DNA from 2 places in the Paenibacillus sp. FSL P2-0136 genome. Region 1 is predicted to be linked to the other one. Evidence: a T-box and tRNA genes for the amino acid it is inferred to sense, from the RefSeq annotation. Region 1 holds a T-box; the other holds one or more tRNA genes.
What was found. The T-box of region 1 lies ahead of NYE26_RS23600 (valine--tRNA ligase). A T-box ahead of a tRNA ligase gene usually reads a tRNA of that ligase, here a tRNA-Val.
Positions count from the first base shown of each region.

Region 2: it encodes a tRNA-Val, which carries the amino acid that the T-box ahead of NYE26_RS23600 (valine--tRNA ligase) is inferred to sense. The anticodon was not compared.

Region 1 is NZ_CP150244.1:5,565,820-5,581,430, forward strand. It holds gene NYE26_RS23600 (valine--tRNA ligase) at 1-1,959, opposite strand, end outside; T-box leader at 2,119-2,403, opposite strand; gene NYE26_RS23605 (stalk domain-containing protein) at 2,496-3,158, opposite strand; gene NYE26_RS23610 (LysM peptidoglycan-binding domain-containing protein) at 3,764-5,128, opposite strand; gene NYE26_RS23615 (glycosyltransferase family 4 protein) at 5,264-6,685, opposite strand; gene NYE26_RS23620 (GGDEF domain-containing protein) at 6,881-8,122, shown strand; gene NYE26_RS23625 (neutral zinc metallopeptidase) at 8,790-9,650, opposite strand; gene NYE26_RS23630 (hypothetical protein) at 9,845-10,396, opposite strand; gene NYE26_RS23635 (hypothetical protein) at 10,579-10,998, opposite strand; partial or broken gene NYE26_RS23640 (RNA pseudouridine synthase) at 11,781-12,506, opposite strand; gene hemL (glutamate-1-semialdehyde 2,1-aminomutase) at 12,632-13,933, opposite strand; gene hemB (porphobilinogen synthase) at 13,952-14,950, opposite strand; gene cobA (uroporphyrinogen-III C-methyltransferase) at 15,093-15,611, opposite strand, start outside.
Region 2 is NZ_CP150244.1:2,820,162-2,835,772, forward strand. It holds gene NYE26_RS11620 (hypothetical protein) at 1-608, shown strand, start outside; gene NYE26_RS11625 (accessory gene regulator B family protein) at 601-1,128, shown strand; gene NYE26_RS11630 (LytTR family transcriptional regulator DNA-binding domain-containing protein) at 1,283-1,678, shown strand; gene NYE26_RS11635 (GNAT family protein) at 1,763-2,293, opposite strand; gene NYE26_RS11640 (hypothetical protein) at 2,610-3,152, shown strand; partial or broken gene NYE26_RS11645 (Rpn family recombination-promoting nuclease/putative transposase) at 3,276-3,827, shown strand; tRNA gene NYE26_RS11650 (tRNA-Val) at 3,979-4,050, opposite strand; gene NYE26_RS11655 (helix-turn-helix transcriptional regulator) at 4,289-5,098, shown strand; gene NYE26_RS11660 (aldo/keto reductase) at 5,254-6,207, shown strand; gene metG (methionine--tRNA ligase) at 6,249-7,967, opposite strand; gene NYE26_RS11670 (site-2 protease family protein) at 8,469-9,545, shown strand; gene NYE26_RS11675 (hypothetical protein) at 9,616-9,831, shown strand; gene NYE26_RS11680 (GNAT family N-acetyltransferase) at 9,955-10,398, shown strand; gene NYE26_RS11685 (DUF3892 domain-containing protein) at 10,490-10,726, shown strand; gene NYE26_RS11690 (copper amine oxidase) at 10,985-11,539, shown strand; gene NYE26_RS11695 (DUF1292 domain-containing protein) at 11,623-11,946, shown strand; gene NYE26_RS11700 (aminotransferase class I/II-fold pyridoxal phosphate-dependent enzyme) at 12,022-13,497, opposite strand; gene NYE26_RS11705 (MFS transporter) at 13,642-14,931, shown strand; gene NYE26_RS11710 (hypothetical protein) at 15,262-15,611, shown strand, end outside.

The sequences.
Region 1 (15,611 bases):
CTTGGCGAATTCAATATACCAGTCACACAGATCATCCCAGATGAAGTTGTAGAGCAGGCGTCCGGTCTCGCCGAACTCGTACGAGTCAATTAGACGCGTAATATCGCGGGAAGTTTCGTTCAGGCGGTGCAGAATCCAGCGGTCCGCTGTGCCAAGCTCACCTGTAATGTCAATATCTTCAAAGGCTACGCCTTCCAGATTCATCAGCGCGAACCGGGAGGCATTCCAGATCTTGTTGGCAAAATTACGCGCCTGCTCTACCTTTTCCATACGGAACCGCAGATCCTGGCCCGCTGTACTGCCGGTAGTAATCATATAGCGCATGGCGTCAGCGCCGTACTGCTCGATAACATCCAGCGGATCAATACCGTTGCCCAGAGACTTGGACATCTTGCGTCCTTCGGCATCGCGTACGAGTCCGTGCATCAGCACATCGGAGAACGGCTTCTGGCCAGTGAATTCCATGGCTGAGAAAATCATGCGCGCTACCCAGAAGTAGATGATATCGTAGCCGGTAACCAGTACATTGTTCGGATAGTAACGCTGATAGTCGCTGCTGTCCTGATCAGGCCAGCCTAAGGTAGCGAACGGCCAGAGGTTCGAGCTGAACCAGGTATCCAGAACATCCTCATCCTGCTTCAGGTCGGACAGCCCGCTGATGCGGCGTGCTTCTTCTTCATCATGTGCAACTACAAGCTCCCCGGTGGATTCAGAGTACCAGGCCGGAATACGGTGGCCCCACCACAGTTGGCGGGAGATACACCAGTCGCGGACATTCTCGATCCAGTTCAGGTACGTCTTCTCGAAGCGGTCCGGCACGAAATGGACCCCGTCACCGTCCTTCTGTGCAGCGATGGCTGCTTCTGCCAGCGGCTGCATTTTGACGAACCACTGGGTGGACAGATAAGGCTCTACTACGGCCCCGGAACGCTCACTGTGCCCAACCTGGTGTACATGATCCTCAATGGAGATCAGCACGCCTTGCTCCTTCAGGTCGGCTACGATGGCCTTACGGCAGTCGCTGCGGTCCATTCCCTGGTAAGCGCCCGCTTCCTCATTCATCACTCCGCCTTCATCCATTACGTTGATCTGCGGAAGGTTATGGCGGACTCCCATCTCGAAGTCGTTCGGATCATGCGCCGGTGTAATCTTAACTGCACCGCTGCCGAAATCCTTATCTACGTATTCATCGGCAATAACCGGAATCTCACGTAAGGTAATCGGCAGAATCAGCGTCTTACCGATCAGATCCTTATAGCGCTCATCCTCCGGATGTACCGCTACCGCTGTATCGCCCAGCATCGTCTCGGGCCGCGTGGTAGCCACCGTGATATGGCCGCTGCCATCCTTCAGCGGATAACGCAGATGGTACAGATGCCCGTTCACTTCCTTGTATTCAACCTCGATATCTGACAGCGCTGTACGGGCAGCCGGGTCCCAGTTAATAATCCGCTTGCCGCGATAGATCAGGCCCTTCTGGTACAGCTCCACAAATACCTTGCTTACCGCCTTCTTCATTCCATCATCAAAGGTAAAGCGTTCGCGGGAGTAATCGAGGGACAGGCCCATCTTGGCCCACTGGTCATGAATAGTCTCTGCATACTGGTCTTTCCAGGCCCACACCTGCTCCAGGAACTTCTCGCGTCCCAGATCATGGCGGGAGATTCCCTGCTGGCGCAGCTTCTGCTCTACCTTGGTCTGTGTAGCAATCCCTGCATGGTCCGTACCCGGCAGCCACAGGGTATCATATCCCTGCATCCGCTTGGTGCGGATCAGCACATCCTGAAGCGTGAAATCCAGCGCATGTCCGATATGCAGCATTCCTGTTACATTCGGCGGCGGAATCACGATGCTGTAAGGCTCTGCATCCGGCCGCTTGCCGGCTTCGAAGAAGCCCTTCTCCATCCAGTACGCATACCATTTCTTCTCTGCCGCTCCCGGATCATATGTAGTCGGCATGTCGCTCTGCTTGTGATTAGCTGAAGCGGTAGCTTCTGCCGCTTCCTGCTGGTTCGGCAGCTCTGCTGCCGCATTGTTGTTATCAGCCATTGTGAACCCTCCACTGTTAAATGTATTGAGTAGCTAGCGGTTTCTGAGAATACAAAAAGGCCCTTCGTCTCAAAGGACGAAAGGCCATTCTTTCGCGGTACCACCTTTGTTTCGCGCCAATAAAAAATAAACCACTGCCTTAAGTTCCCTTACAGGTTCCTGAAGCTTAGCGCGACACTCATGCAGGGTAACGGCTGCAACCGGCCGCATCCTAACCCGTCTTCATGATGAAGACAAGCTCAGAAGGGCAACTCCGGGGCGACTTCGGGGGCTGCATCCTGCGGGAATTCACACCAATGATAATCCCGCTCTCTGAAGGGCTGACCGCCTACTCTTCCCGTTCCCAGTCTTTATGCTAGTTATTACTTAGTTCAATAATACATTCAGTGTTATCCCTAGTCAACCAGCATATACACAAAGGGCGCGCAGCAGACGTACATTGATGCCTACTCCCCGCTCCAGATCACTTGAACCACATTGAAGCCCTGATGGCTGCCCGTTCCGGGAGCGCCATCCAGCGTAACAGAGAATGTGCTTCCGGCATCAATAATCGAGAAGGCTGAGGCGGAGACTTCCTCAGACTTGGAGGTAGCTCCTTTTTGCACAAAATAGTCCTTGTACGTATTGCCGAGCGTCTCCAGGCTCTGCTTCGTACGGTAGCTGAAGGTTGCGGACGGCTTACCGGTCGCCGAGCCTTCGATCAGATCAAATATCTTCGCGTCCGCCGGAAGCGGGAAATCCGCCGGCAGGCTCTTCGGCCGCTTCACAGAATCTGCTGGTGTTCCAGTGGACGAGCCGCCGGAGGAGACAGCCGGAGCTGCAGCATCACCGATGATGACCCGGCTGGTTGAAGCATCGTAAGTAACAGCAGTGTTCAGCGCTTCGCCGATGGAGCGTACAGGCAGATAAGTGATGCCGTTATAGGTAATCGGGGCGAGGGTTTTGCCGTTGCCGTCTTTGGGCGTGTACGCCTGGCCGTTCACGACGATCCCGATTTTGTTGTTCAGGAGCGCCTTGATCTCCTGCAGATTACTGGCGGCGTAGACACCGGCCGAGACTGTGAGCGTCAAGCTTAGTGCGGCCGCAGTGGCTGCCACTTTTCTCTTCATGTGATATATCATCCTTCCAGAAGTAGTGTACCAGCGCATAGCTGCCTGAATGTGTAATGTATGTAGGCCGGTAGTGACTATTACCCCCGGCTGAACGGTTTGTAAACCAGAAGCGGAGATCGTATATACAGGCCGCATAATAAAAAACGCTTGGGAAGTGGAAACGGCTTACCTGCGCGCCAGCAAAATGTATGCTGTTTTCCGCATACATTCGGGACATATGCCTGCGTGCCAGCAAATGTATGCTGTTTTCCGCATACATTCGGGACATATGCCTGCGCGCCAGCAAATGTATGCTGTTTTCCGCATACATTCGGGACATATGCCTGCGCGCCAGCACAATGTATGCTGTTTTCCGCATACATTCGGGCCATATGCCTGCGTGCCAGCACAATGTATGCTGTTTTCCGCATACATTCGGGGCACATGCCCGCGCGCCAGCAAATGTATGCTGTTTTCCGCATACATTCAGGGCACAAGTAAAAAACACTTATCTACAACAGAAGAGAATCATAATTTCCTATACAACAAAGAAACAGGAACAGCCCCATCCGTAAGGCAAGGGCTGTTCCTGTTAAGCCTGAATTCTCCGCACAGCGTCAATCTCAAGGAATGTATAATACCTGTCCCTCTTCTACAATCTGACCGGACAGCCGGTTATACATAGTCAGCTCCCGGGTGCTTAGCTGGTATTTCTCGGCTATGGTATCCAGCGTCTCTTCCCGCTGCACGATGCAGAGCCGTACCTTGCGGAACAGCTCTGTCCCGCCCATCCCGCCGATGAACCGGCTCTTCCACGCTGTATCATTGCCTGCCTCAGGAACAGCCTGCGCTACAGAGTCTATATTGCCCGAGAGCAGCTCCTCCTGCTCTCTGTTGGCGCGGCTTGCGCTGAGCAGCGAGGAGAAGGTGAGCGGCTCCTGCTCGGCGGCTCCCGGTTCTTTTTTGCTGCCAAGGGCAACCTTGAGATCCTGCTTCTCCTCCTGGGGAGACAAAGATTCCGCAGACAGGAAGACTTCATTGTCTGTGGCCTGGATCTCCTCTGCCGCCTCCCCTCCTTCGTTCCCTTCAAACAGCGCAGCAGCATCGTTGGCAGCGGAGGTAAACACCGGCTCCGGCTGCGACACGGCATGAAGCTTCGCATTGCCCCAATGATCCACAGTGTTCAAGGCAGCGGTGCCTGTCTGAAGCGTGGTGTCCTCCTGAACCGAGCCGTTCACAGCCGCTGGTGCCGTCTTCTCTCTGGAGGTGAGGAAGTGAGCGGAGGCCTTATCAGCCGCCGGCTTGCTGCCTGCCGAAGAAGCCGTATCCAGGCTATGGGTCCTTACTCTGGGTTCCTTGTCCTTCAGGGGTGTGGAGAGATAGGCCGCGGGCTGGCTGTAAGAAGTATCTTCCGCGTACAGCGGCTCAGCTGCTGCCTCAGCCGGAGCAGCGGAGTTCTGATCTTCCGCAGAGCCCTCTGCAGTCCCTTCGCCATAGGTCCAGAGCGAATTCTCATACAGGGTATCATTCTCGGGATTGCGGATTATCTCCTCAGCCGCCCTGCTGTCTCCTGCCTCCGGCGAATACGCTACCGTGTATTCCTCCTGCTGCCAGGCCGGCTGTACATCTGCACTTCCGATTCCGCGTAGCGAGAGCACTCCGGTAATGTTGACGGTTCGCATCGTCAGCAGATCAATATCGAAATTCTCGATCTCCACCCCTATGTCATCAAGTGAGCTGACCCGGGTCAGCGGAACAGTGATTTCAACAGGAATTGCATGCTCCAGACGCTGTGTAAGGTCATCCTCCCCCCGGTAGAGTCCGGTGAGCAGCAGTTGTCCGTGCAGCTCGGCCCGGTCCTCCCGCTGGATGACCTGGATGTCGGGAACCAGCTCGACTTCCTCCAGCTCTGCTATTCCCGGAAGCTCTTCCGAAAGGTGAATGCGTTCATAAATATCAAACCGCAAGCCATGGGACTGGTCAAACACGGGAAATGTCCTCCTTCTTGGCATAATCTATCCCTGAGACAAGCCCAGAGTATAAGCCCAAAATGTTACTCCCCTCATGTATATGCTTCAATCAGGCAGGCATGACAACTTTGCCGCTTCAATTGCGGACAGCGCCTATGCCAGGGGAGGAAGGGCCGTACGTGCATCAGGAATAGAGTAGTGCTGCGGAAGCTTGACACGCATCGTTACGGCAAGCGGATTCCCCGGATCACCCTCGTTAAGCACATCTGCCGGATGAAAAGCTGCCGGCAGCGCACCCGCGCCCGGTTCTTCCCCAAACCGGAGGTGATCCGGAATTCCCGGCCGGCCCGCCCGCAGATTGACCGCTCTCTGGTATACATGCAGCGTACCCGCAGCCATGACATCCAGCGAACGGGTCTGCTCTGCCCAGCGCTTAGCCTGGAGGCCGGTGCGTCTTCTCAGTCCCTCATCCCCCAGCAGCTGCTCCATCTGCAGGGCGAGCTGAGCGGCATCTCCGGGAGGAACAATCCAGCCCGTCTCTCCCTGCCGGACCATCTCCGGCATGCCTGCGGTTCCGGCGACAATCGGCGCGATCCCGGCAAGCTGCGCTTCTGTAACCGAGAAAGGCTGCGTATCCTGGAGTGAGGGCTGCACATAGATGTCGGCAGCCCGGAGTGCAGCCGGAATATTGTTCAATTTCCCGGTGAAATGGACCTTCCCGGCGATACCCAGCAGGCGGGCCTGCTCCATGAGCTCCTCCAGGAGGCTGCCGATTCCGGCCACCGCACAGATCCACCGCTGACAGCGCTGCTCCAGAATGCCTAGCGCCTCTATCAGCACATGGACGCCTTTAATATATTCAAGACGTCCGGCATACATGATTACAGGGATTCCTTCTGCAAATTGAAGCGGCGGCGTCTCTGCGGCCCTGGCTGCATATTGATGCAGGTCCAACCCGTACGGCAAGGTATGAATACGGTCCGGGCTGACCCCCAGGCTCTGCGTAAGCTGTCCGATCCACTCCGAAGAGACCAGAATCTGGTCAGCCGCCTGGGCACCCAGTGTCTCAAGCCTACGGAAGTAGCTCCAGATCGGCCGCTGCTCATAGGCCTCCCGGGTCAGTCCGGGCTCAAGTCCTTTGTACTCATAGTAGGTCTCCTTGGTCAATGCCCCATGAACACTTGCGACCAGCGGAACAGGACGGCGCATGATCCGCCGCAGTGCATATGTGGCTATAGGGTCCTGGGCATGAATGACATCATATTCCTCCAGCCCCAGCACAGCGGCGCCGCCCTCGAATACGTAACGCCCCAGCTCAAAGCTGAAGATGCCATGCTCCAGATGCAGCGAGGGGAACCGGCCGATATCAAGCTGGGGCAGCAGCAGCGAATAGAAGGCTTTTTTATCAAAAGACTCCGTCCGGTTGAGCAAATACAATGTATTGTTCTCCACATGGCTGCCCATCAGTGTAACGGAATGGCCCTGCTCGCCCAGCTTGTCGGCCAGCTGCTTCATATACGTCCAAATTCCGCCCATATTGGTGAGGCCCCAGTAGGTGACCAGCAATATCTTCATGCATTCCTCTCCCCGGCTATAGATGTATTTAGGTACAGGAGCAGTCTGCTCCACCCTAATCAGAATAGTATATGTAGGCTGCGGGCAGGCGGAAAGGGATATATGATCATTCCCTGCAAATTTCAAAAATATCTTTTAATCAAGAATCATCTTTTCGGGTATAATCGGTATAAATCCTGAAAGGAAATTTCCGACATGTCAAAAGCGAGGGTATTTGACCTTTTTCTATTTGTCGCATCCCTGGCTATAGCCTTCATTCCCGCGCATGCTGTAGTCCTGGACGCTACCTATATAAAAGCATTACTGCTATACACTATCTTCTCCAGCATCTACTTTCAATTGCGGATTGTGACCCGGAGCGGGAACTCAACAATCGATTATGCCATCAGCTATACCTCCTCCTTCGGGATTTTTGCCGGTCCGCTCGGCACGCTCCTGTTCGAGACTGTATACCGGTTCATCGTATATTTCTATAAAAAGAAAACAAAAACCGCCGATCCCGGAGAGTTCCTGGATACCTTCTACAATATCGGTTCGTTCACACTGGGCGGCTCTGCTGCGTACTATCTGTATACGGCGCTCTCTCCCCTGGCGGACAAGCTTCCTCTCGGATACTGGCTGTTGTTCCTGCTCGTGGTCTGCGTTACCACCCTGCTGTCCTCCACCTTCCTGGTGCTGACCTTTGCCTTGTCGGGAGATATCAAGACACGCCGGGAAGCGAGGAACCTACTGTTCCGAAGCCGGAATCTGCTGGATTTCAGCAAGGTGGCTCTTAGTAATGCTCTGCTGCTGCGGCTGCTGCAAATGGAGAAATGGGAGATGCTGATCGCCCTGTTCCTGCTCAACTATGTAGTCAGTATCTCGTTCTATTCCAAGTCGCAGAGTGCCCAGCACAAGTATGAACGCGACAAATTCGAGCAGATGGCTTACCGCGACTTCCTGACCGGAACCTATAACCGGGCGCATATGGACAAGATGATGAAGGAGCTGAACCAGGGCGGGGAGTACATCGGGATTGTAGTGGCGGATATCGACCGGTTCAAAAAAATCAATGACAGCTACAACCACGCCGTTGGTGACCGGGTCATTGTTCATTTTGCCAAGACGCTGCAGAAGCATCTGCAGGAACAGGATGTTCTGTTCCGCAGCGGCGGGGAAGAGTTCACGCTCTTCCTAAGGGGCAAGACCTTCGAGGAGTGCAGAACGCAGATTCAGGAGATTCTGGACAGCCTTCACGGTCACACCGTAAGTGCAGAATTCGAGGAGCAGATCATACGCGTGCCCTATTCGGCATCCTTCGGACTCTTTTACTATAAGGCAGACCCGGATCAGAAGACCTCTATGGAAAAAGGGTATGTCTACGCCGACCAGCTCCTGCTGGAGTCCAAGAAGCTTGGCCGCAACCGTCTGTCTTACCGGAATGATGTGCAGCCGTAAGCACATGTTCCCTCCCAGGGGGACTGCGTAGGAGGGACGGGCAGAACCCGCCAAATGTATGCTGTTTTTGGCATACATTTGATCCGTGCGCCTGCGCGGGAGCACATTGTATGCTGTTTTTGGCATACATTCGGTCCGGGCGCCTGCGCGGCAGCACTTTGTATGCTGTTTTTGGCATACATTTAGCCCGTGCGCCTGCGCGGGAAGCACATTGTATGCTGTTTTTGGCATACATTTGGTCCGTGCGCCTGCGCGGCAGCACATTATATGCTGTTTTTGGCATACATTTAGCCCGTGCGCCTGCGCGGGAGCACAATGTATGTTGTTTTTGGCATACATTTGGTCCGTGCGCCTGCGCGGGAGCACAATGTATGCTGTTTTTGGCATACATTTAGCCCGTGCGCCTGTGCGGGAGCACATTGTATGCTGTTTTTGGCATACATTCGGCCCGTGCACCTGCGCGGCAGCACAATGTATGCTGTTTTTGGCATACATTTGGTCCGTGTGCCTGCGCGGGAGCACAATGTATGCTGTTTTTAGCATACATTCCAGCTTCCCCGGCGGAGCAGAAACGGCTCCTCATAATAATGTCCCTAATAAGAACAAGAGCCGCTCTCCGTCAAGCGGATGGGCGGCTCTTAGTGTCCCTATTTTGGAATGCCGGCGGCTACAGTTCAGCAGCCTTAAAGGTATCTCCACCGGCAATCGTGCCGGAGTTAAAACCCTTGTAGAACCAGCGCTTGCGTTGTTCGGAGGTTCCGTGTGTGAAGCTGTCGGGCACCACATACCCTTGGGATCGCTTCTGGATCGTATCATCCCCGACTGCGCTCGCCGCGGTCAGCGCCTCATCCAAATCTCCTTCCTCCAGCAGATTCTGGCCCTGAACATGATGGGCCCATACCCCGGCATAATAATCGGCCTGCAGCTCGAAGCGGACCTGATATTTGTTGAATTCGGTCTCGCTGAGGCGCTGGCGCAGCGAATTCAGCTGCTCGGAAGCGCCCAGCAGGGTCTGCACATGATGACCCACCTCGTGGGCAATCACATACGCCATGGCGAAGTCGCCCGGCGCATTGAACTGCTGCTTCAGCTCATCGTAGAAGCTGAGATCGATATACAGCTTGGCATCCCCCGGACAATAGAACGGTCCGACGGCGGAGCTTGCGGTGCCGCAGGCAGAATTCACGCTGCCGCTGTAGAGCACTAGCGTCGGGTCCTGGTAAGTCATTCCCTGCTCCTTGAAGATATCGGACCAGACATCCTCGGTATCGGCCAGCACCACGGACACGAACTCGGACAGCTCCTTCTCCTGGGCGCTCTGTTCATAGGGGACGCTTGAGTTTGTGCCCGAACCGGTTGAGGTCAGATTCCCCATAATATCGCCGATGTTCCCGCCGCTCAGCAGCGTAACAATTACTATAATCACAATCCCGCTGATTCCGCCGCCAATCAGCTTGCCCCCGCCTCCGCCGCCGCGGCCTCTGCGGTCTTCCACATTAGAACTGCCTCTTCTACCCTGCCATTTCATGGCCTTCCCCCCAGTTATGAATACTCGCGCATGCTGATGTATTTGTACTTATTACTGTTATACCCATAATTGCAGGGGTGCCACTCTCTTTAACAGCGGAGCCGGTCTGTCGACAAATGGAAACAGCATAGCAAAACCCCTCCACAGCCGCAGCCATGAAGGGGTTAACATCGTTTAAATGATGGAACAGCTGTTTATTTTGCAGCTTTGGCCGCACTTAGAATGGCCTTCAGGTAACCTTGAGTATCCACCAGAGTTGCACCGCTTACAGCGTCAACAACTTGCTCTTTGCTTTTGTTAGTCAGTGTAGCTTCAAGGGATTTTATAGTTTTGCCTGTTGCGAATTTCTCGATAGCCGCCAGGTTCTTGTCATAGGCTACTGTCGATTTGGCTTCTTCCGTCATGTGCTCGCTGTAATATTTGGCGTTGGTCTTCTTGGAGGCCAGCACCATATTCGGATCTTTGTAATTCTTGCCGAAGTCCTTGTCCGAGTTCGGTACGCCAGTAGCTACATCGCTACCCAGGAACTGATAATCATCCAGCGAAGCCGCAACGATTACGCCATTCTGGACTACAGCAACCGCTACGGTGAAGCATTTGATGCCATGGGCAGCCGCTTCCACCCGGCCCACCTTAAGCGGTGCACTCGCTGCCGAAGTGACATTGTTCAGAGCGCCGCTGTTCCCTACCCCGACAAGTGCCAACGAGATGCCGGCCACGAGCATTAACTTAGTAACTTTTTTCACAAATATTCCCCCAGTTCATCAAATAGACTGCGCTTACATAATATTTTTATCAATATATTGGAAGCCCGTCAGTTACAAATGTTACTGGAAATCTGCAAATATCTGGATTGTAAATGCGCAGAGGGAAATTAAAGGGGATATTTGGAGACCAAGCTGCCAAAATAGCAGTCAGCCTCCATAGATTAGCTGCACTTCTCTTTAACCGTCACCTTGTCATTCGTGATTATGACCTTGGAATATCCGGATAAAGTTTCGGTGTAGGAGCATACTCCGATGGTTTTGGGAACGTCCGGTTCTCTCGGGTCCGAATACTTCAGATAAACTCCGCCTTCACCGCTTAAGCTAAGCCGGGGCTTAATTTTTACTGTTTTTCCGCTTTTGAGTATCTTGCCAACTTCGTCTACTGAGGCCTCCGCTGATGCGCCGGTTACCACTCCCGTCTCCAGAATACTCAGCTCAAAGTCCGATTGATTGTCCACCGTCACCCGGAAGCTCTGAAGCTGGGCAACCAGACCCAGTACACCGTAGTTGTTGTTCAGTTGCACAACCGCCATTATTCCGGCGGCAATCACCAGGGTCGAGAAGGCTAAGATTCCTAACACTCTGCGATTCCATCTCAATCTCACAGCCAGATCATCTCCTCATATTAGTAAGACGGGCTTGAGCGCGGAAATGTATCAGAGGACACGTGGGCTAACTGGTGGCTACAATGAAATAAGTGGAAAAAGGGCAACTGTTCACCAGTAAATCTACGAATATCCGGCAACAGTTGGAACAACAACACTTATATAACCTGAAAATAAACATATAGGACATATTGAGGAAATTAGATGCCCTAAATCCACTTAACGTTCCCTGGAGAGTAATAGTGCGTAAATTAAATAACATAAATCCACTTCTTGTTCGATGTTTCGGCTGGGGGAGGTCGCACTGAACAACAACTAAAAAGCCGGGCAGCAATCCTCCAGATATCAGAGAAATGCGGCCCGGCTGGGCATGGCATCTATTGAGTTACTTACCTTCACGGAGCCGATTAGGTAATGGCCTACTCCTGATCTACGCCGCCGATTTGCTCGCGCAGGCGGCGCAGATCCTCCGGCCAGGGATCAGATACCTCGATCTTACTTCGGGTCCAAGGGTGGGCGAAAATCAGCTTCTCGCCATGCAGTGCCTGGCGGTCGGAACTCTCCTGCTTCGCCTTGACTCCCGGCTTCGAAGGTGGAGCTGGCGGCTGCTTGCCTTGGACTTGCAAACCAGGGGTAAGGCCTGCCTTCTCCTGCTCTTCGAACCAGGCCGTAATGGCAGATTTCACCTGACCAGGCTCCGAACGAAGGGGCTGCTTCTCCTTAAGGCTGTGGCCGGAAGGAATACCCGCAGTATGCCAGGCCGATCCTCCATAGAGGTCGTCCCCGAAGAGCGGATGCCCCGCATGGCTGAGGTGGACACGAATCTGATGCGTCCGGCCCGTCTCCAGTTGCAGCTTCACTACGGTCCCGCCGGGCAGGGCTTCGCGTCCCACAATCCGTGTTACCGCCTCCTGCCCTCCCGGGGATACCCGCCTGCGCGCCGCATGATGGCGGTCACGGCCGATCGGGGCATCGATCACCGTAAGCTCCGGCGGCACTATGCCTTCAACAATCGCGGCATACAGGCGGGATACGTTCTTCTCACGCATATCCTCATCCAGCACAAGCTGGGCGTATTCATTCTTCGCATACAACACAGGTCCAGTAGTATCCTTGTCCAGCCGGTGGATATGGCGGACGGCAATCCCTCCGCCGGAGGCCGCATAATGCGCGGCTACGAGATGATCCAGCGTCACTTCCGTGCTGCTTCCGTCCGGATGAACCGCCTGACCCGCAGGCTTGTGGACCACAAGGCAGAAGTCGTCCTCGAACAGCACCTCAGCCGCAGCCTCCTGCCATACCGGCTCTATTCCGGCTTCCCGGTGAGGGAACAGGGCCAGCCGCAGCCGGTCGCCCCGCCACTGGATGCCGTTCTCGCGGCGCAGCCGGGCGTGCAGCTTCGCTGGCATCCCGGCTACGCCCAGCAGCCAGGCATCGATGGCGGCCTGCTTGTCGGCAGCCGCTGTAATGACCCGGCCAGGCATGGCTTCCAGCCATTCGCCGCGCCGGGTCCACTTGCCGCCGCCCGCGAAGGGGCCGCTGGCGCCATCACTTCCGTCTTGGATCTCGCCGCCGCCATGCTGGCCGGACAGCTCCTCCGGTCCAGCCGTCATAGCGATTTCAGGGCCTGATAATGGCCCGCAATCGTATCGTCAATATCCTGCTCGCTATGCGCAGCGGATACGAACATGCCTTCGAACTGGGAGGGCGGAACGCTGATGCCCTGATCCAGCATTTTGCCGAAATAACGCTTGAACAGCTCCAGGTTACTGGTCTTGGCCGTCTCGAAGTTAATGACCGGCTCCTCCGTGAAGAACGGACATACCATCGAGCCCACGCGGTTAATCGTCAGCGGAACTCCCGTCTCCTGCGCATTGCGCTTAAGTCCGGCTTCCAGTCTCGCTCCAAGCGACTCCAGACGGGTGTAGACCTCAGGGGTCAGCAGCGCAAGCGTGCTGTAGCCCGCCGCCATCGCCAGCGGATTCCCGCTGAGTGTGCCCGCCTGATAGATCGGGCCGGACGGGGCGATCTGCTCCATGATCTCTCTTTTGCCGCCGTAAGCCCCTACAGGCAGACCGCCGCCAATCACCTTGCCGAAGCAGGTCAGATCCGGATCCATCCCGAACAGCCCCTGCGCACATCCCCGGTCCACACGGAAGCCGGTCATCACCTCGTCAAAAATCAGCAACGCCCCGTACCCTGTCGTCACCTTGCGGAGACCCTCCAAGAAGCCCGGAAGCGGAGGCACTACGCCCATATTTCCGGCGATCGGCTCAACGATGATAGCGGCAATCTCGTTGCCGTAACGTTCAAACGCGATTTTGACCCCGTCCAGGTCATTATAAGGTACCGTGATCGTATTCACGGCCACACCTTCCGGCACGCCCGGACTATCCGGCAGCCCCAGGGTCGCCACCCCGGAACCGGCCTTAATCAGCAGGCTGTCGGCATGGCCGTGATAGGAGCCTTCGAATTTGAGGATTTTGCTGCGTCCGGTATAGCCGCGGGCCAGTCTGATCGCGCTCATGGTTGCTTCCGTTCCCGAGTTCACCATGCGGACAATGTCCACCGAGGCTACGCGTTCTACCACGGTTTTGGCCATAGCGGTCTCAAGCAGGGTCGGCGCGCCGAAGCTTGTCCCTCTGGCCGCAGTCTCCTGCAGCGCCTTCACCACCTCAGGATGGGCATGTCCCATAATCAGCGGTCCCCACGAGCAGACGTAGTCAATGAAGCTGTTGCCGTCAATATCGTAGATCCGTGAGCCTTCGCCCCTCTCCACATAGACCGGGGTCAATCCTACGGATTTGAATGCCCGGACCGGGCTGTTCACCCCGCCGGGAATATATTGTTTTGCCTCTTCAAAAGCCATGCGGGAAGCCTCTTCCCGGCGGTTCAACGGCATATTGCCCATGCTTGTTCCCTCCTGATCCTAGCCGCGCAGCCAGCGGGCTGCGTCCTTGGCGAAATAGGTAATAATTATATCTGCTCCGGCGCGCTTCATGCCGGTCAGCATCTCCAGCACAACCGCCTGCTCATCGATCCAGCCCTGCTGCGCAGCCGCCTTGACCATCGAGTACTCACCGCTGACGTTGTAGGCTACAAGCGGCAGATCGAACTGGTCGCGGATGGTGCGGATGACATCCAGATAAGCTAGCGCAGGCTTCACCATCAGCATGTCCGCACCTTCCAGTACATCGGAATCCGCTTCGCGAACGGCTTCCCGCAGGTTGGCCGGGTCCATCTGATACGTCTTGCGGTTGCCGAACTGGGGAGCGGAATCCGCTGCTTCGCGGAACGGACCGTAGAAGGCGGAGGCGTATTTTACCGAATAGGACATAATCGGCACCTGCTCGAAGCCATTCGCATCGAGTCCGGCACGGATCGCCTGCACGAATCCGTCCATCATGTTGGACGGCGCGATAATATCCGCCCCTGCCCGGGCCTGCGAGACCGCCGTGCGGGTCAGCAGCTCAAGCGAAGCATCGTTGATTACATCCCCGTGCACCACACCGTCCACCGTATGGGTATGCACCATGCCGCAGTGGCCGTGGTCGGTGAATTCACACAGGCAGGTATCGGCGACAACCAGCAGGTCGGGATACCATTTTTTGATCAGACGCGTGGCTTCCTGCACAATGCCATCGTCTGCGAAGCCGGACGAGCCAACCGCATCCTTCGTCTCGGGAATACCGAACAGCAGTACCGCCGAAATGCCGAGGGAAGCAATCTCATCCACCTCCGCCTTCAGCGTATCCAGCGAGAAATGATAGACGCCGGGCATGGAGCTGATCTCATTCTTCACACCTGTTCCATAGGTTACAAAAATCGGCTGGATGAAATCCAGCACATTCAGAACGGTCTCGCGCACCATGCCGCGAATACCGGCCGACCCGCGCAAACGGCGGTGTCTGGTTATTGGAAAGCTCATTTGTTGTATCCTCCTGTTCAGTAAGTATATAATCACATCTATTCGTCTTAAGCAGTATTGAGATGTTAAAGTTATCGCTGCCAGTAGGCCAGACCCGATTGCAATGCTCAAAGACAATGCTGACAGATCCGGCAGGAACAGGCTATCTCAGCCTCGTCGATTCATTCCAGCGGCACAGCTCCTGCACCAGTCCTTCGATGGTGGCTTCTTCCGGGAGCAGTCCCGGAGTGAGGCCCGCTTCGACTGCGGTCTGCTCGGTAACCGGGCCGATGCAGGCAATCTTGACGCCCGCCAGCAGAGTAAGCGGATCTTCCAGGCCCATCCGCTTGAGTATGCCGAGGAAATTGCGCACCGTGGACGAGCTGGTGAAGGTTACCGCATGGATGCGCTTCTCCTCCAGCAGCTTCACCAGCTCAATATCATCCTCCCCGGTGACAATCGTCTCATAAGTATCCACCTCGGTCACTTCCAGCCCCAGCTCCCTCAGCTTCGCCGGCAGCCACTCACGCGCCAGGTCGCCGCGCGGCAGCAGCACCTTCTGCCCGGACTTAAGCTCGGGGCCGAAGGTTTCGATCAGCCCTTCCGCCTGAAAGCGTCCGGGCAGCTCCTCGGCGATCAGCCCGCGCTCTGCGAGCGCCGCGGCCGTACCGGGTCCCACTGC
Region 2 (15,611 bases), 2.7 Mb from region 1:
TAGGCTTTATGTTTTTCTCAACGATAGAGACGCTTGCGCTCTATTATCTGATTATGTCTCTCTATAGATTCAAGTGGAGATGGTACATCTGGCAGGCTTTATTTGTCATCTTGCTGAACAATCTGCAAAGCTATCTGTTACGCAATGAACTGGGTATGTCGAATGTTGCACCACTTGTTTTAATCTTGATTTTTATCTTCTTCTTCGCTGCGGTGGTGAGGATGCCGCTCATTCTATCCATCATCGCAACAATATCAGGATTTGCTATTTTTGCCGGGATTCAGACGCTGCTCACCCTGCTCATGTTCGGATCTATATCGAATATTGGTAGTACCGCGAACGGATATTTTCTACAGGTGGCGACTGCGGCCATGGTGTTTGGTGTCTTCGGGTTTCTGTACCGCAAAGGCAAGGGCTTCACATTCGATCTGGATAAACTCCGCTTTAAGATAGAGGATATTCTGCTGTCTCTGCTGATTTTCGGCTTCGTAATAGGGATTTCAGTGCTACTCTACTATAATGATATTCTGCTAAATGCCTTGATTTTCCTGGTGATGACTGTATTCCTTCTATATTATTCCACCCGGAGGGAGCGGGAAGATGCTTGAATTCATGTCCGGCAAGCTGGCATTTACGATTAAAAATATCGTACCTGAGCACCCGGCATCCTACGCTGTCCTGAAATTTGCTATTAGCGTAGTGCTTAATGTGGTGTTTATTATTGGGCTGACGCTGGTAGTATCCCTGTTGACGGGCAGGACAAGTGAAGCTCTGCAGATTCTGATCTCCTTTGCCGTATTACGTCAGGTGTCGGGCGGGGTCCATCTAAAATCTGGTATAGCCTGTGTCTTGTTTACGGTAAGCTTGTTCACAGTACTGTCCTTCGTGGAGCTTAGCTCCTTCTACGTTATGTTATTGAATGCAGCGAGTCTGTTAATAGTTTTCTGGCTGGCGCCCATTGGGATTGAACGACAGACCCGGATTCCGAGGCGGCACTGGCCTAAGCTGAGAATCTTGGCGTTACTGCTGGTAGCTGCCAATATCGTTATAGGCTCATCTGTTATCGCAGCCAGCTTTTTGGCACAATCCATCAGTCTGATTATAGCTAGAAGGGAGGTGAACATCTGACAATGAGAGCTTTGCAGCGCAAAGTAGTGTATAAGCTTGCTTCTGGTTTGTCCGCCTTGGCTGCCCTTATCGTGTTGGTTACAGCAAGTGTATTATACATTAATCAACCGGAGGTTCCTGAAGAGTTACTTAAATAACATTGGAGTTGATCCCTTTGAGCACGATATCTGTTACTAGAGACACAGAGGGAAACACTGGTGTATTCTCACTCGATATTGAAAAAATAACTTTTATGGAATTTGAACGGACTATCTATCGGATCATTGTCCATACGTACGATCAGACCTTTTATACAGTAGGTACGCTGAAATATTGGCTTAATACCCTGGCCAGTTCAGGATATAATTTCGTTCTAGCAGATAGAAACACGTTAATTCAGGTTTCTAACATTATCCAGCTGGATAAGACGTTTCATATTGCTTATTTTGGGGAAGACCACAGAGGAGTCGAGCAAAAGTGTTTTCTGTCAGAGAAGGGCTATAAAGAAATTCTCAAATACGTAAAGACATCCGCATCGGATATTCAATTAGTGGAGCTGCCCCAGTGGTAGCTTTGTTTTTTATGGTATATAAAATTAGGCTGACCCTGCGCAGTTCATTCTGTAGCGCTTGGGTCAGCCCTTGTTCAGGTTAGCTTAATCTGCAGCTAATCTGGAATACATACACAGATCAATGAAGCTTCCTTTGGACCGCTCACTCTGCCTCAGTGTTCCTTCCAGCGAAAAGTTTAATTTCTGCAGTACCTTAATAGAATTGATATTAGCAGGCTGGGCCTTTGCTTCTATTCTATTGAAGCCCAGTGTATCAAACGCATAATCTATTAGTGCGCGAAGGGCTTCAGGCACATATCCTTTTCCCCAGCACTCGCGGCTAAGGTCATAACCGATCTCTGTCTTGGCATTGTCATAGTCCAGCGCATTGAAACCACAGGAGCCGATAATCCGGCCGGATTCTGCTTCCGTGATGGAATAGCGGATCGCCTGATTCTCGGTGGCTAACTTACCCAGCAGCTCAATCATTTCCACGGCCTGACTCTCATCCGTGAAGCTGCTGATATTCATGAACCGGGTGACTTCAGGATCGGACCAGATCGGGAACAGGCTGGCTGAATCGGCGGTGCGCATTTGTCTTAATACTAATCTCTCGGTTTGTAATTCTGTAATCATCAATAAGTTACCTCCATTAAATATATATGGTATTGGTGAGGTGCAACTATTGATATCTGCGCATAGTTCAGTCCTTTCCGTGTGTAAGCTACCTCTATTATATAGAATGCAAGGGAGGAAGTTAAGATCGATTCAGGACCGTTTCAACAAATCTTCATAAAGAAGGGTGCTTTGCTTGGTGGCGATCTCAGGTTTTGATAAATATCTGTCAGCAACCATGCAAAAAAGAGGCTTACGGTCAGTCCTGTCAGGGATGCTACTGTTTCGTATTCCTCCTAACAAGGTAAACTTTAGATAAAAGGATCTGGAGGGTATTATGAGAAAAACGGTACTGGTAATGTTGTTCTTGTTCGTATTGACGGCATGTGCGGATTCAAAGGACGGGGTAACCACCAAAGACTTAGCCATTCAAAAGGTGAACGATCATAAAGCCGTTGTTGAGTATGGAATGAGCCGTGCAGAAGTGGAAGAGGTATTGGGCAAGGGGGAGGATAAGGATATTGCGAATTCAGTCATGTATAGCTCTGGCGTGAGGATTATGTACCGGGAGGATAAAGTGGCAGGGATTACTCTGGCAGAGGAATCGAAAGATACATATGAAACCACTGGCGGTTTTAAAATTGGCATGTCTAAGGATGACTTCAAACAAATCTATGGCGATCAATATCTGAAGGAGATGGAGCGCAACCTGGATTATGCTTACGATGCCACCAACAAGCGATATTTGCAGGAGAAAGAGTGGGTGGCGAAAGCGGAAGATGACACGAAAATATATGTAATTTCAGCCATGTTCAACGGTAAGGGTGAAGCAGACGCCGTTGTATTGGTGGATAAGCGAATGGCGATAACATTAAGGTAGAGGGGGGGCTGAAAGATAAAACATGTTCTTGTATGTTTCATAGCGCTTAGGGGACAGAATAGCAGTATATGGAGCCCAAAAAGCTGGCCTTGTCTACAACGAGTAGTTCTGCCATGATATAATCAGTGTTTGAAGAAGTGTGTGACGATCAATATACTGAACTACTCCTGTCTGCCGAATGACCGTCATCATAATGTGTTTCATCTTCGGGAAGATCATACCGGGATATCTCTTAACAATGATCTTGAGATTCATGTGATGGAATTAACAAAGCTTGAGGAGCAGGCCGTTCCATTAACTGGTGGTCTGATTAACTGGTTATTATTCCTAAAGGGTGTTGAACAACCAAATTGGGAGGTGCTAACCATGAATGAACCGATGTTGAAAAAAGCAATGGATACGCTCGAGTTCCTGAGTCAGGATGCCGCTACAAGGATGGAGTATGAAGCCCGGATGAAGTATTTGCGTGATGAGGCATCACGGATGAATGGGGCTAAGGCTGAGGGGCGAGCTGAGGGACGAGCAGAAGGGCGAGTAGAGGGTGAACGAAAAAAGGCAGAGGCAATGGTGCGTGAACTTCTTGCTCTTGGAGTGGAAACTTCCATTATTGTTAGAGCCTCTGGCCTCTCAGAGCAAGAAGTTTTAAGCTTGAAATCACTAATGGGTAGACACTGACCATGAATGAACCGATGAGAAAAAGAGAAACTTCTAGAAAGCTCTTGGCAATGGAGCAATGGAATTAAAAATTTAAAACTGTTGCAATGATAACAACGAAAAACGAAGCCGATCTTATGATCGGCTTCGTTTCTTTAAAACTCTCCATATATAGGACGGATGGGGTTCGAACCCATGACCCCTACCCTGTCAAGATAGTGCTCTCCCGCTGAGCTACCGTCCTGCAACGAAATTTATAATAACACAGGACGTAAGGGAATGGCAAGATATTTTTTACTATGATACAAATGATACCTTTAATCATAACTCTCCCACACCACCACAATGACAAAAACCCACGACACCCCACCTTTATTAAATTACAATATTGGCGCTTGTCTGGAAGTTACTTAACCAACATAAAAGGTGGAATTCTATCATGATTGTAAAATTTAAAGTAATGCCGAAAGGAGGCCCAGCTCATGAGTTACGAGATTACGAGGTTTAGGCGTCTTGGCGACTACCTGAGATCACGCCGGGAACGTCTGCAGCCTGAAGCTGTAGGGATCAAGGAAACGAACAGTCAGCGCAGAACACCGGGGCTGCGTCGGGAGGAGGTTGCGGTTCTGGCTGGTCTCAGCAGCACCTATTATACTTGGCTGGAGCAGGGCAGGGAGGTTACCGCCTCCAGAGAGGTCATGGAGAGTCTCAGTCAGGCGCTGCGGTTGTCGGCAGATGAGCGTAAGCATCTGTTTGAGCTATGGAATCCGGGCTTGCCGGATACACTTGCTTCTATAGATACAGCCAGTCCGGAGCTGAATCCGCAGTGGCGGAATATTATCCGCCAATTGACTTATCCGTCTTTTATTACGAATGAGCGGTCTGAGTTACTGGCCTGGAATGATAAAGCGAGTGAAGTGCTTAGTGATTTCGGAGGTCTGCCTGCTTCAGAGCGCATTATGATGCGTCTTCTGTTCCTGGATCTGGAGCTGCGCCGCCGGATGCGGAACTGGGAGGAGTTCGCAATCTATTCAGTAGGGGTGTACAGAACCTATTATGACATGAACCTGCACGATCCTTGGTACAAGGAGATGGTCGATCAGCTCCTGGAGGACAGTGCGGATTTCGCTGAGATGTGGAAGCAGCACAATATTCAAGGCAAGAAGGTCAACCGTGTGGTCATAGAGAGTCTTGGCACGAGCCAGCCTGTAGTCTACGATATCAATTCGATGGCCAATCTGGCGGATCACCCGGGTCTGCATATTTGTATCTATACCCCTGTCATAACGTAGTAGAGAATCATCTGAAGGCGCATTTTTACAGGTCTGTTGCTGCTCCCTGGTAATGATCTTACTAGCATGAACGTACTGTGGCTGCTCCACGGCAGGACGGTTAGAATAAGGTCATGTTCATAAGATCTATTACAGGGACAAGAGGAGGCAACCATATGCACACAAGAACACTTGGGAACGAAGGGCTGATCGTATCGGCTTTGGGACTCGGAACGATGATGATGCCAGATAATGAAGAGTCTGTACGAACCATTCATGGCGCGCTTGACCTGGGCGTAACCCTGCTGGACACAGCGGATATCTACGGAGCTTTCGAGCAGCAGCGCTTCGGCGGCAATGAACGGCTTCTCGGACGGGCGCTTAAGGGCCGGAGAGATCAGGCTGTGATTGCGACCAAATTCGGCATTACGCATACTCAGGGACCCAAGGGAGACCCGGCCTATATCAAAAAATCCGTAGATGCCAGCCTCTATCATCTCGGCACAGATTATATCGATCTGTACTATCAGCACCGTCCCGATCCGAACACGCCTATTGAGGAAACCGCCGGTACCCTGGCTGACCTCGTCAAGGAAGGGAAGATCCGTTATATCGGCTTATCCGAGGCTTCGCCTGAACTGATCCGCCGGGCACATGCGGTGCATCCATTGACCGCCCTGCAGACAGAGTATTCGCTCTGGAGCCGGGAGGTGGAGGATGAGATTCTGCCGCTGGTCAAGGAGCTGGGCATCGGCTTCGTTCCTTATAGCCCGCTGGGCCGCGGTTTTCTGACTGGACAGATCAAGAGCTTCGATGATCTGCCGGAGGATGATTACCGCCGCCATTACCCTCGGTTCCAGGGAGAGAACTTCACCCGGAACCTGGAGGTCGTCTCGCTGATCGGGCAGATGGCGGCCGAGAAAGGCTACGCCCCGGCACAGCTAGCCCTGGCCTGGCTTCTAGCACAAGGAGATCAAATTGTACCGATTCCCGGCACGAAGCGGCTGGAGCGGTTACAAGAGAACCTCGGAGCGATTGAGGTTACATTGACGGCAGAGGATCTCGCCCGGATTGAGCGGATATCCCCGCAAGGTATTGCAGCCGGAGCACGTTACCCCGGCCAGAACTAAGTTATCACAGAGAGCGGACAGCCGCTGTGTATTCATCAATATTAAGACCCCGGAGCGTCCTTGCCTTCGCCGCTTGCTTTCGTGAGCGGTATGAGAGGCAGGACGCTTTTGTCTTTCATCCGCTCTATTTCCTCCTCTATGCGCTCTACATCTATCCGCTCAAACAGTAATTCAAGCTCCAATATAGGCTGCTCTGCCAGGACGGATACCGGGTGCCATACGGGCTGTTCTATGGACAGGAAGCCTCTAATCTTCTCGCAGGAGAAAGGGATGAACGGGTTCAGCAGATTAGAGAGGTTGGCAATAATCTGAACACAAGTGTACAGCGTATTAGCCCCGGCCGCAGGATCATGCTTGATCTGGAGCCACGGCTGCTGCTGATCGAAATACTTATTGGCCTGGCGGATATGCGAGAAGATGAATTCCAGGGCTTCCTTGAAGTGTCCGGCTTGGGTCAGCCTTCCTGCTTCCTTATACAGCTGGTCCAGACTGCTAACCCATCCTTCATCCAAGACTCCATCTGGAACGCTGCCGTTCCAGAACTTATTTACGAATACGAGACTGCGGTTGACGAAATTGCCGAACGCGCCCAGCAGCTCGCTGTTATGGCTATAGATGAACTCTCTCCAGGAGAAGTCGGCATCCCGCTTCTCGGGACCGTTCGCAGTCAGGAAATAACGGACCGAGTCCGGGTCATACCGGCTGAGAATATCAGGCACCCAGACCGCCCAGTTGCGGCTGGTGGAGAATTTCTGCCCTTCCAGGGTCAGATATTCAGAAGAGAAGATCCGGTCCGGCAGATGCAGTTCCTCAGCTCCAAGCAGGATAGCAGGCCAGATCAGGCTGTGAAAAGGAATATTGTCCTTCCCGTGCACATAGTAAGCGGTTATAGGCGGCTGCCCATCGTTATCTTGTGCGGACGCTACAGACCAGAAATCCTCCCAGCGGCCCCCCGTCTCGGCGGCCCATTGCTTGCTGGCCGACAGATAACCGCTGACCGCTTCGATCCAGACATAGATTTTTTTGTCTGCGAAGCCTGGGGTGGGGACATCCACGCCCCAGTCCAGATCGCGTGTTGCTGCGCGGTCCTGCAGGCCTTCCTGCAGATATCTGCGGGTTAGACGGACGGCATTGTCTCTCCAGCCCTGCGCGGAATCAGCATATTCTGTGAGTGCTTGCTGGAAGCTGGACAGCGACAGATAGTAATGCTGAGTAGAGCGCAGCACAGGCGTAGAGCCGCAGAGGGCGCATGTGCGCTCCAGCAGATCCACCGGATCGAGAATCGTTGAACAGTAATCGCATTGGTCTCCCCGGGCCTGCTGTCCGCATACCGGGCAGAGGCCATGAACATAACGGTCCGGCAAGAAGCGCTGGTCCTGCTCACAATAACACTGGAGACTCGATTTCTGGTACAGATACCCGTGATCCAGCAGCTTAAGGAACAGCTCCTGCACCGTATTGTGGTGATGTGCCTGATCGGTCCGGGTATACAAGTCATAAGTGAAGCCCAAGGCGCGGAAGCAAGCGGCGAACTCCTCATGATACCGGCTGGCGAATTCACCCGGGGCTACACCCTCCTGCGCCGCCTGTACAGCAACGGGGGTACCGTGACAGTCACTGCCGGATACATAGAGCACAGCGTCGCCTTTGGCACGGTGGTAGCGGGCCAGAATATCTCCCGGAAGAATGCTGGCGAGTCTGCCCAGATGCAGGGAGCCATTGGCATAAGGCCAAGCCCCTCCAATAAAAATGTTAGTCATATTTCTCTCCTCCTCAAATGATGTGAACGCAAAAAAGGCACTCATCCCCTAAAGGGACGAGAGCCTGTGCTCACGTGTTACCACCCAAATTCATCAATGCCTCGCAGCATCCACCTCTTCAGGTACGTCCGCAGAATAAAGCGGGTATACCCTAGCATGGTAACGGATGCGGGTTCCGGCGCAGCCTACGTCCCGGCGATGCGGGCTTCGATGCGCAGTTCTGAGACCATATTCCCGAGGGTTTTCTTTGCTCCTTTTCAGCATCCGGAGCTCTCTGTGGAAGAATTGCCAGGGTACTCTTTCTCTTCGCAGCTATTGTGGTTATCCTAATTACTGGATATCATATACGCAGGCCGGGAGATTTGTCAACACCGTAAGTCTATTTGCAATCCACTGCACTCCTGTGCGACAGTAGAGAGTAAGGGCTAACGGGAAGCAGAGGAGTGCCTGATCCTGGCCTGGAATTGAAGCGACACAGTGATCAAAAGGAGATTGAGACTATTGCAGGAAAACAAACAGGAGAAAAAAAGCTCGGGGGCATGGGGGTGGCTGGGAAGCGGGGCGGTACTGCTGCTGCTCAAGGGAAAAGCCATTATCTCTCTGCTCAAGCTCGGGAAAATCGCAGGTCCGCTGATCTCCATGATGGTATCCATCTGGGCTTATGCCCTGATCTCGCCATGGCAATTCGCGGTGGGCTTCGTTGCCTTAATGTTCGTTCATGAGATCGGCCATGTGATCGCTGCCAAGCGGATTGGGCTGCCGGTGAGCGCGCCTCTGTTTATTCCGTTTATGGGTGCACTCATTACGATGAAGCGGCAGCCGCTGGATGCCAGACAGGAAGCTTATGTAGCTTTTGGCGGCCCTATACTCGGGAGTATTGGTGCGGTTGTAGTATTCGGAGCGGCTTATTATTATCATAGTCCTTTGTTATACTCGCTGGCATACGTCGGGTTCTTGCTTAACTTGATTAACCTGCTGCCGATCCATCCGCTGGATGGGGGGCGAATTGCCACGGCGGTAACACGCTGGTTATGGCTGGTAGGGCTCGTTGGCGGCCTGGCTGTAATTATTTATCTGAAATCCATCCTGTTCTCCATCATCTGGGTAATGTTCGCTTATGATATGTATAAGAAGTACATCAGCCGGCGGACGAAGAATCAGATGCATACTGTGCTCAAAAGCTTCCTGATCCCCATCGGGGATCTGCAGGAGCAAGGATATCTGATCCCCGGCCCCGAGCATAAGCGGGAGCTGCCGTTCACCACCTACAGTGATTTGAACCGCCAGCAGTTTGTCGGCGTACGCTGGGATAACCTGGATTACTATGGAACGACGACCATGCCGGTGCAGTCGCTGATCGGAAAAGTCAAAGTCGTGCAGCTCGATCAGCTGTATGTGGATGCCAGCCTGCAGATGAAGATGACCTGTGAGATCAGCTTCACGGTATATGACAATGACAAGTACTATGAAGTACCGGCCGCTACCCGCTGGAGATATGGGGCCGCGTATTTTGTCCTTGCCGGAGTTCTTGGGGGGATGATGTATCTTGTCCATGTAGTGGGCAATGTAAATCTGTAAATCTTCGTTTATGAACCTCCCGATTCGTCAAAGCTGTAAAGAGCCGAGAAGGATGAGGAGGTTAACAACAATGCGGTTGGCAAGAGTATGTCTCTTATGGATTGGAGCATGTCTCCTTCTGGGAATCGCCGGATGTGCGTCAGGCAAGGAGATTCCTGAATATACGGATGTTCACAACATGACCGGACTGGACGGGAGTCTGAATTCACGGGATAGCCTGACCTCGCCGGTTCTGCGGGATGTGTATGACCGCTCGATTCCCGAGGAGGTCTATGAGACTCCGTAAGTAAGGTGGTCGGAGGTTCCCTGTCCACCGGCCTTGCCCTGAAGCTCTCAGGCTCTATACAGGATATTAATAATTCTGTATAATGCTCCATATTGATTGGAGCTATAGAGAGGAGCCAGGGAGATGGCAGTGGAAATCGTACATGTTACTACAGAGGAGCAGCTTCAAATGGCGCTGGAGATCCGCAAGAAGGTGTTTGTGGAAGAACAGAAGGTGCCGGTAGAAGAGGAAATAGATGAATATGATGCCATCAGTGAGCATGTGCATCATTTCCTGCTCATGGAGGGCGGGCAGCCGGCTGCAACCGGCCGGCTGATCTATTATAAAGCGGACACTGCCAAGATGCAGCGGATTGCCGTTCGGGAGGCCTTCCGCGCTAAGGGATGCGGACGTATTCTGCTGCTGGCTATGGAAGAACGGGCACGTGAGCTGGGTCTGCAGGCTTCCATTCTGGATGCCCAGTGTCAAGCAGAACCCTTTTACCGCAAGCTCGGCTATGAAGTGATCTCCAAGGAGCCCTTCTATGATGCCGGGATTCTACATGTAAGAATGAGTAAAGCCCTGTAATCTGCCGGGTACATACTCTTTCGCTGCGATGGACAAGCTAGAATCGGGCCAGGGTAGCTGGCTAATTCTAGTGCGAAGGAGACGATCCTAAGTGATGAATCAAGAACGGGAACGCTTTATTGCCGCCAAACGTAACGGTGACGGGGACCTGACCGGGTTCCAGACCTCCTCCGGACGCGTGCTGGATTATCAGCAGGCACTTCAGGAGGTTCAGTCCGGCAGCATCGCAGGGGTCAATGTATTTAAGGGCAAAGACGGCGAAATGTATATCCGCGGCGATGCAGATGGAGATCCTACGAACAATCTGGATCAGCTTCCGCAATTTTAGCCGGGCATAGATAACAGGGGGAACGGCCGGACAGGCGTCTTACAGGCGCTGAAGTCCGGCCGTTTCTATGTGCTAAGGGGGACTCCGGCTTCTCTGAAAATACTTCGTTTAAGGTCTGCTGTACATGCCGAAACCGGTTGCTGAAGGGCTTGTTTTTCTTTTCTTCTGCAAAAAGAAATAAATCCCTGAATTCTGCGCAACTTGTCGAAGGCTTAGCAGTATACATTAACAGCATGAATTATTTGGAGGGGCTTTACAATGAGATGGAGAAAAATTGCTCTGTGCACGGTTGTGTTTTTCATGATGGGAAGCTCCTATTTGTTCGCGGACGCTGTGAACCAGAAGATCAAAGTATGGAGCAATGGAAAGGAAATAGCCGATGGCGGCTATTTGATTGACGGCAAGACCTATATTCCCGCCAGGGAGGCCGGGGGTATCGTCAGCTGGGACGGCTCGGGCAGAGTGACGATCCTCAAGCCGAATGTTCATATCGTACTCTTCAAAGGCGACACGGTATTCGGCAATGTTAACACAGGCAAGCTCAAGATGAAGATTCTAACGCAGGTGGACAGCCTCAAGGACAGCATCGCTGCCGTGAAGGTGGCAATCACCGATCCTGCCGGGAATGTGAAGGATATTCTCGAGGATGCTGTCGGGTCCAAGAATGAGGATTTCTGGTTCTCCACACCGGAATTCACCTATGATTTCAAGGAACCGGGCAAATATAGCGTAGGCTTCTTCATGAAGGCGTCGAAGAACGGAGATTACATTCTTGTGTCCGAGAAGGTAGTTACGGCTTCATCCAAGAATTAAGTCTCTCCTGCAAATTGACCTGTCCTTATCTTACGTGTTACGATACCAAATGTAGGATAATTCAATTAAAGTGAGGTATTACAATGAGCGATCACAAACATGAGCATGGCCATGAACATGGTGAAGCATGCGGTTGCGGACATGATCACGACCATGAGCACGAGGAGTTTGTGCTGACCTTGACGAACGAGCAGGGCGAAGATGTAGAAATGGTACTGGTAGAAACGTTCGACGTAGGCGAGAAGTTGTACGCCCTGCTGCTTGAGCGCGAGAATCCGGAAGCAGACGGAATCATCCTTCGTATGGAAGAAGAAGACGAGGAAATGGTTCTGTACAACATTGAAGATGAAACTGAATGGAAAGCTGTTGAAGAAGCTTATAACGAGCTGCTTGCCCAGCAAGAATAGATTTCAGGCATTCATGCAAAACCCCGATACTATACGTATCGGGGTTTTGTATGTCGCACTGCTATAGGACAAGCCTTAGGAGATCGGCTCAGCTTCGACAATTACTTTTATATTGGTAATGCTGCGGTCCTCGGGTCCTTTGACGGGCAATCCGATTTCTACATGGTCAATGATATAGTCGATATTATCCTGGGTAATAACTTCTCCAGGGAGAAGAATAGGAATTCCCGGCGGATAGACGTAGATGAATTCTGCAATGATGTAGCCGGCAGACTCCCGGAAGGGAATCAGCTGCGTATCCGCATAGAAGGCATCTCTCGGGATTAGGGCCAGCTGCGGAATATTCGGCACCTGTACCTTAAGCTCATAGATCTCACCCTTGCTGTAATGGATCGCTGAGAGCACCTGCAGCGCCGCAAGCAGCTTATCTACAGATTCCTTAGTATCTCCAGGGGTAATCAGGCAAAGAATATTATACATGTCGCTGAGTTCAACTTCGATGTTGTACTTCTGCCGGAGCCAGTTCTCGGTCTCGTAACCGGTAATACCCAGATGCCTTACATGAATGTTCAGCTTCGTCGGATCATGATTGAAGGTGGCTTCTGTTCCGAGAATTTCTTTGCCGAAGCTGTACAGCCCCTCGATCTCGTTGATCGAATTGCGGGCATAATTGGACAAGGCGATGGTTCTCGCCGCCATCTCATGGCCGTTCAGGGCAAGGTTGCGTCTGGAGGTATCCAGAGAGGCAAGCAGAATATATGAGGTTGAAGTGGTGGTCAGCATGCTGAGAATGGTCTGTACCCGCTGTGGGTTGACAAGACCCGTCTTGGCATTGAGGTTCAGTACCGAGCTCTGCGTCATGGAGCCGCCCAGCTTATGCACACTGGTTGCTGCCATATCTGCACCGGCCTGCATGGCCGATACCGGTAAGTCCTCATGAAAATGAATCAGTACTCCATGTGCCTCGTCCACAAGTACGGGAACCCCGTAACTGTGGGCCAGGTCGACAATCGAACGGAGGTCGGCGCATACGCCGAAATACGTCGGATTGATAACGAGGACACCCTTGGCATCCGGATGGCGCCTTAAAGCCCGTTCCAGCGAGCTGGTGGTTATGCCGTGGTCTATCCCAAGATTCTCATCCTGTACAGGAGAGACGAAAATAGGCTTGGCTCCGGAGAAAATAATGGCCGACATTACCGATTTGTGAATATTGCGCGGCACAATAATTTTGTCTCCTTCTGAGCAGACAGAGAGGATCATAGTCATGATGGCATTGCTCGTGCCTTGTACACTGAAATACGTGTAATCGGCGCCGAAAGCCTCTGCAGCCAGCTTCTGAGCTTCAAGAATAACCCCGGTGGGCTGATGAAGATCATCAAGCGGTGCAATATTGATCAAATCTATGGATAGAGCGTTATCGCCGATAAACTCACGGAATTCGGCATCGGTCCCTAGCCCCTTCTTATGTCCCGGAATATGGAATTGAACTGGATTTCCGGCGGCATGCTTTTTGAGAGCAGTGAAGAGGGGAGTAGCTTGTTGATTCATTTAATGCTGTCACAACCTTTCGCGAAGAGTGGTTTTTTGATTTCGCTGAAGCAAAAGGCGTCCCCGGAGGGACAGAATACCTATTTCTACTTGAGCAAGCATCAGTATAACAAATCAATCAACATAATACTAGGATGTGATGAAATGTCTGGCAAAGCAGCGGAACGTATGCATATCAGTTTAGCCTCACCGTTCATATTAAAAATGTGGATCATTATTTTCCTGGTCGAATTCGTCAAAGGATCGCTGCTGGTAGCTCTGCTGCCGGTCTATATGGAGAATATTCTGGGCCTCTCCGTAACGGTGGTCGGGTTCGCCTTCGCGCTGCAGTATCTCGGGGATAACCTGTTCCGCAGCCCGTTCGGCTGGGTCATGGAGCGGATCGGCTACCGCTGGACGATGACAGGAGCGCTGCTGCTGCTGTTGGTGGCAGTCGGGCTGATTATCTATGCCAAAGATGCCGTAAGCTTGTCCCTCGCCTGTCTGATTCTGGGGATCGGCACCTCGCCGCTGTGGCCTTGTACGATGACTGGTATCACCGAGCTGGCAGGCTCTACCCGGAGCGGCAGCAGCGGCGCAGCCATGGGGGCGGTGGAGATGGCCTCACTGGCCGGAACCGGCGTCGGTCCGATTATCGTCAACTTCATGATGGATCATGGCGGACAGGGCTACCGGACGGTCTTCCTGGTGCTGATGGGCTTCGCTGCTGCTGTTGTAGCCGTGGCGCTGTTCCTGCCCTCGAAGATCGGCGGTCATGCGCCGCGCGTTGTCCGAGAGATATCGGCGGAAGGGCCACCGGTGCCGCGTAAGCCGGTAAGGCCCCTGGAGAGTCTGAAGCGGACCTGGCAGCAGGTCACCTCCTCCCTGAAGGTAAGCCGCCTGCTGTTCCCGGCATTGTTCCTGCAGGCTTTTGCGATCGGGCTTATGACCCCGGTGGTCACCTTGTTCGCACGTTCGGAGCTGCATGTCACCCCCAACCAGTTCAGCCTGCTGCTGATTGCCGGAGGAGGGATTACCGTGCTAACCCTTATACCCGCCGGGAAGCTGGTCGATAAGGTCGGCACCTCCATCTTCCTTAATATCGGCTTCCTGCTGGCAGCCTGCTCCATGGCTTTCTTCTCACAGGTCCGCTGGCTGCCGCTGGCCTTCGTGGCGGTGGCGCTGGTCGGGATCAGCTATGCGCTGATTCTCCCGGCGTGGAACGCCTTCCTGGCCAAGCAGGTGCCGGAGGGTGAGCGCGGGACCGTCTGGGGGCTCTTCCTGACGCTGCAGGGCTCAGGGATGGTTGCCGGTCCGGTGGTGTCAGGCAAGCTGTGGGATACGGTCAGCCACGGTGCCCCTTTTCTGGCCAGCGCGGGAGTAATGGTTGTGTTATTCGGCCTGCATCTGCTGATCGTCCACCGGACGAAGCTGAAGCACGGCAGGGCGCACTGAGTAGAGCGGACACAGGGGGGGAGTAAGCCGGTGTGGAAATGCAATAAGCCGTAGACTGCCTGAAAAGGAGGCGCAATGCGGCTTTATTGCTGTTTTTGCATATAAAAGGGCTGGTCCAACTCTCCTAAAACGGGTTCCAGCGTTTGGAAAAGGCTAAAAACGGGTAAAAATAGTCAATAAACCAAGTTACCGCTACATATTATGAAGTATAAAATAAGTGTAAGCCACACAAAGAATCAAGGTGCAAGCGGAGGTCCGGCAGTCTGTTCTACTCTTAGGTTAGGCCGTGAAGCTGACTATGCTTAAATCAAGCAGTTAGGGGGGAGTGCCGTGAACAAAAACGATGAAGTGGAGTACTGCAATCTGGAGCTGCGGTTCGACAGACAGCATATCCAGGATCTAATCAAGGACCTGATCAAGGAAGGTTATTCCCTGTACTGGAGTGAGAACGAGACTGTTTTTCTTATTTCGGTGCGCACCGGCCGCAAGCTTGTGAAGCTGCGCTTCCAGCGGATTAAGGACGGCTTCAAGCTGGTGGGAGACTACATGATCCGTGATGCGCGCCTGTCAGAATGGATGGAGAAGCTGATTGGGGATATGAGAGGTCATGCCGTTGTCAAGCGCTTCCGCGACCGTCAGATCATTATAGAGAATATTTTATTCGGTGAAGTCATCCGCCT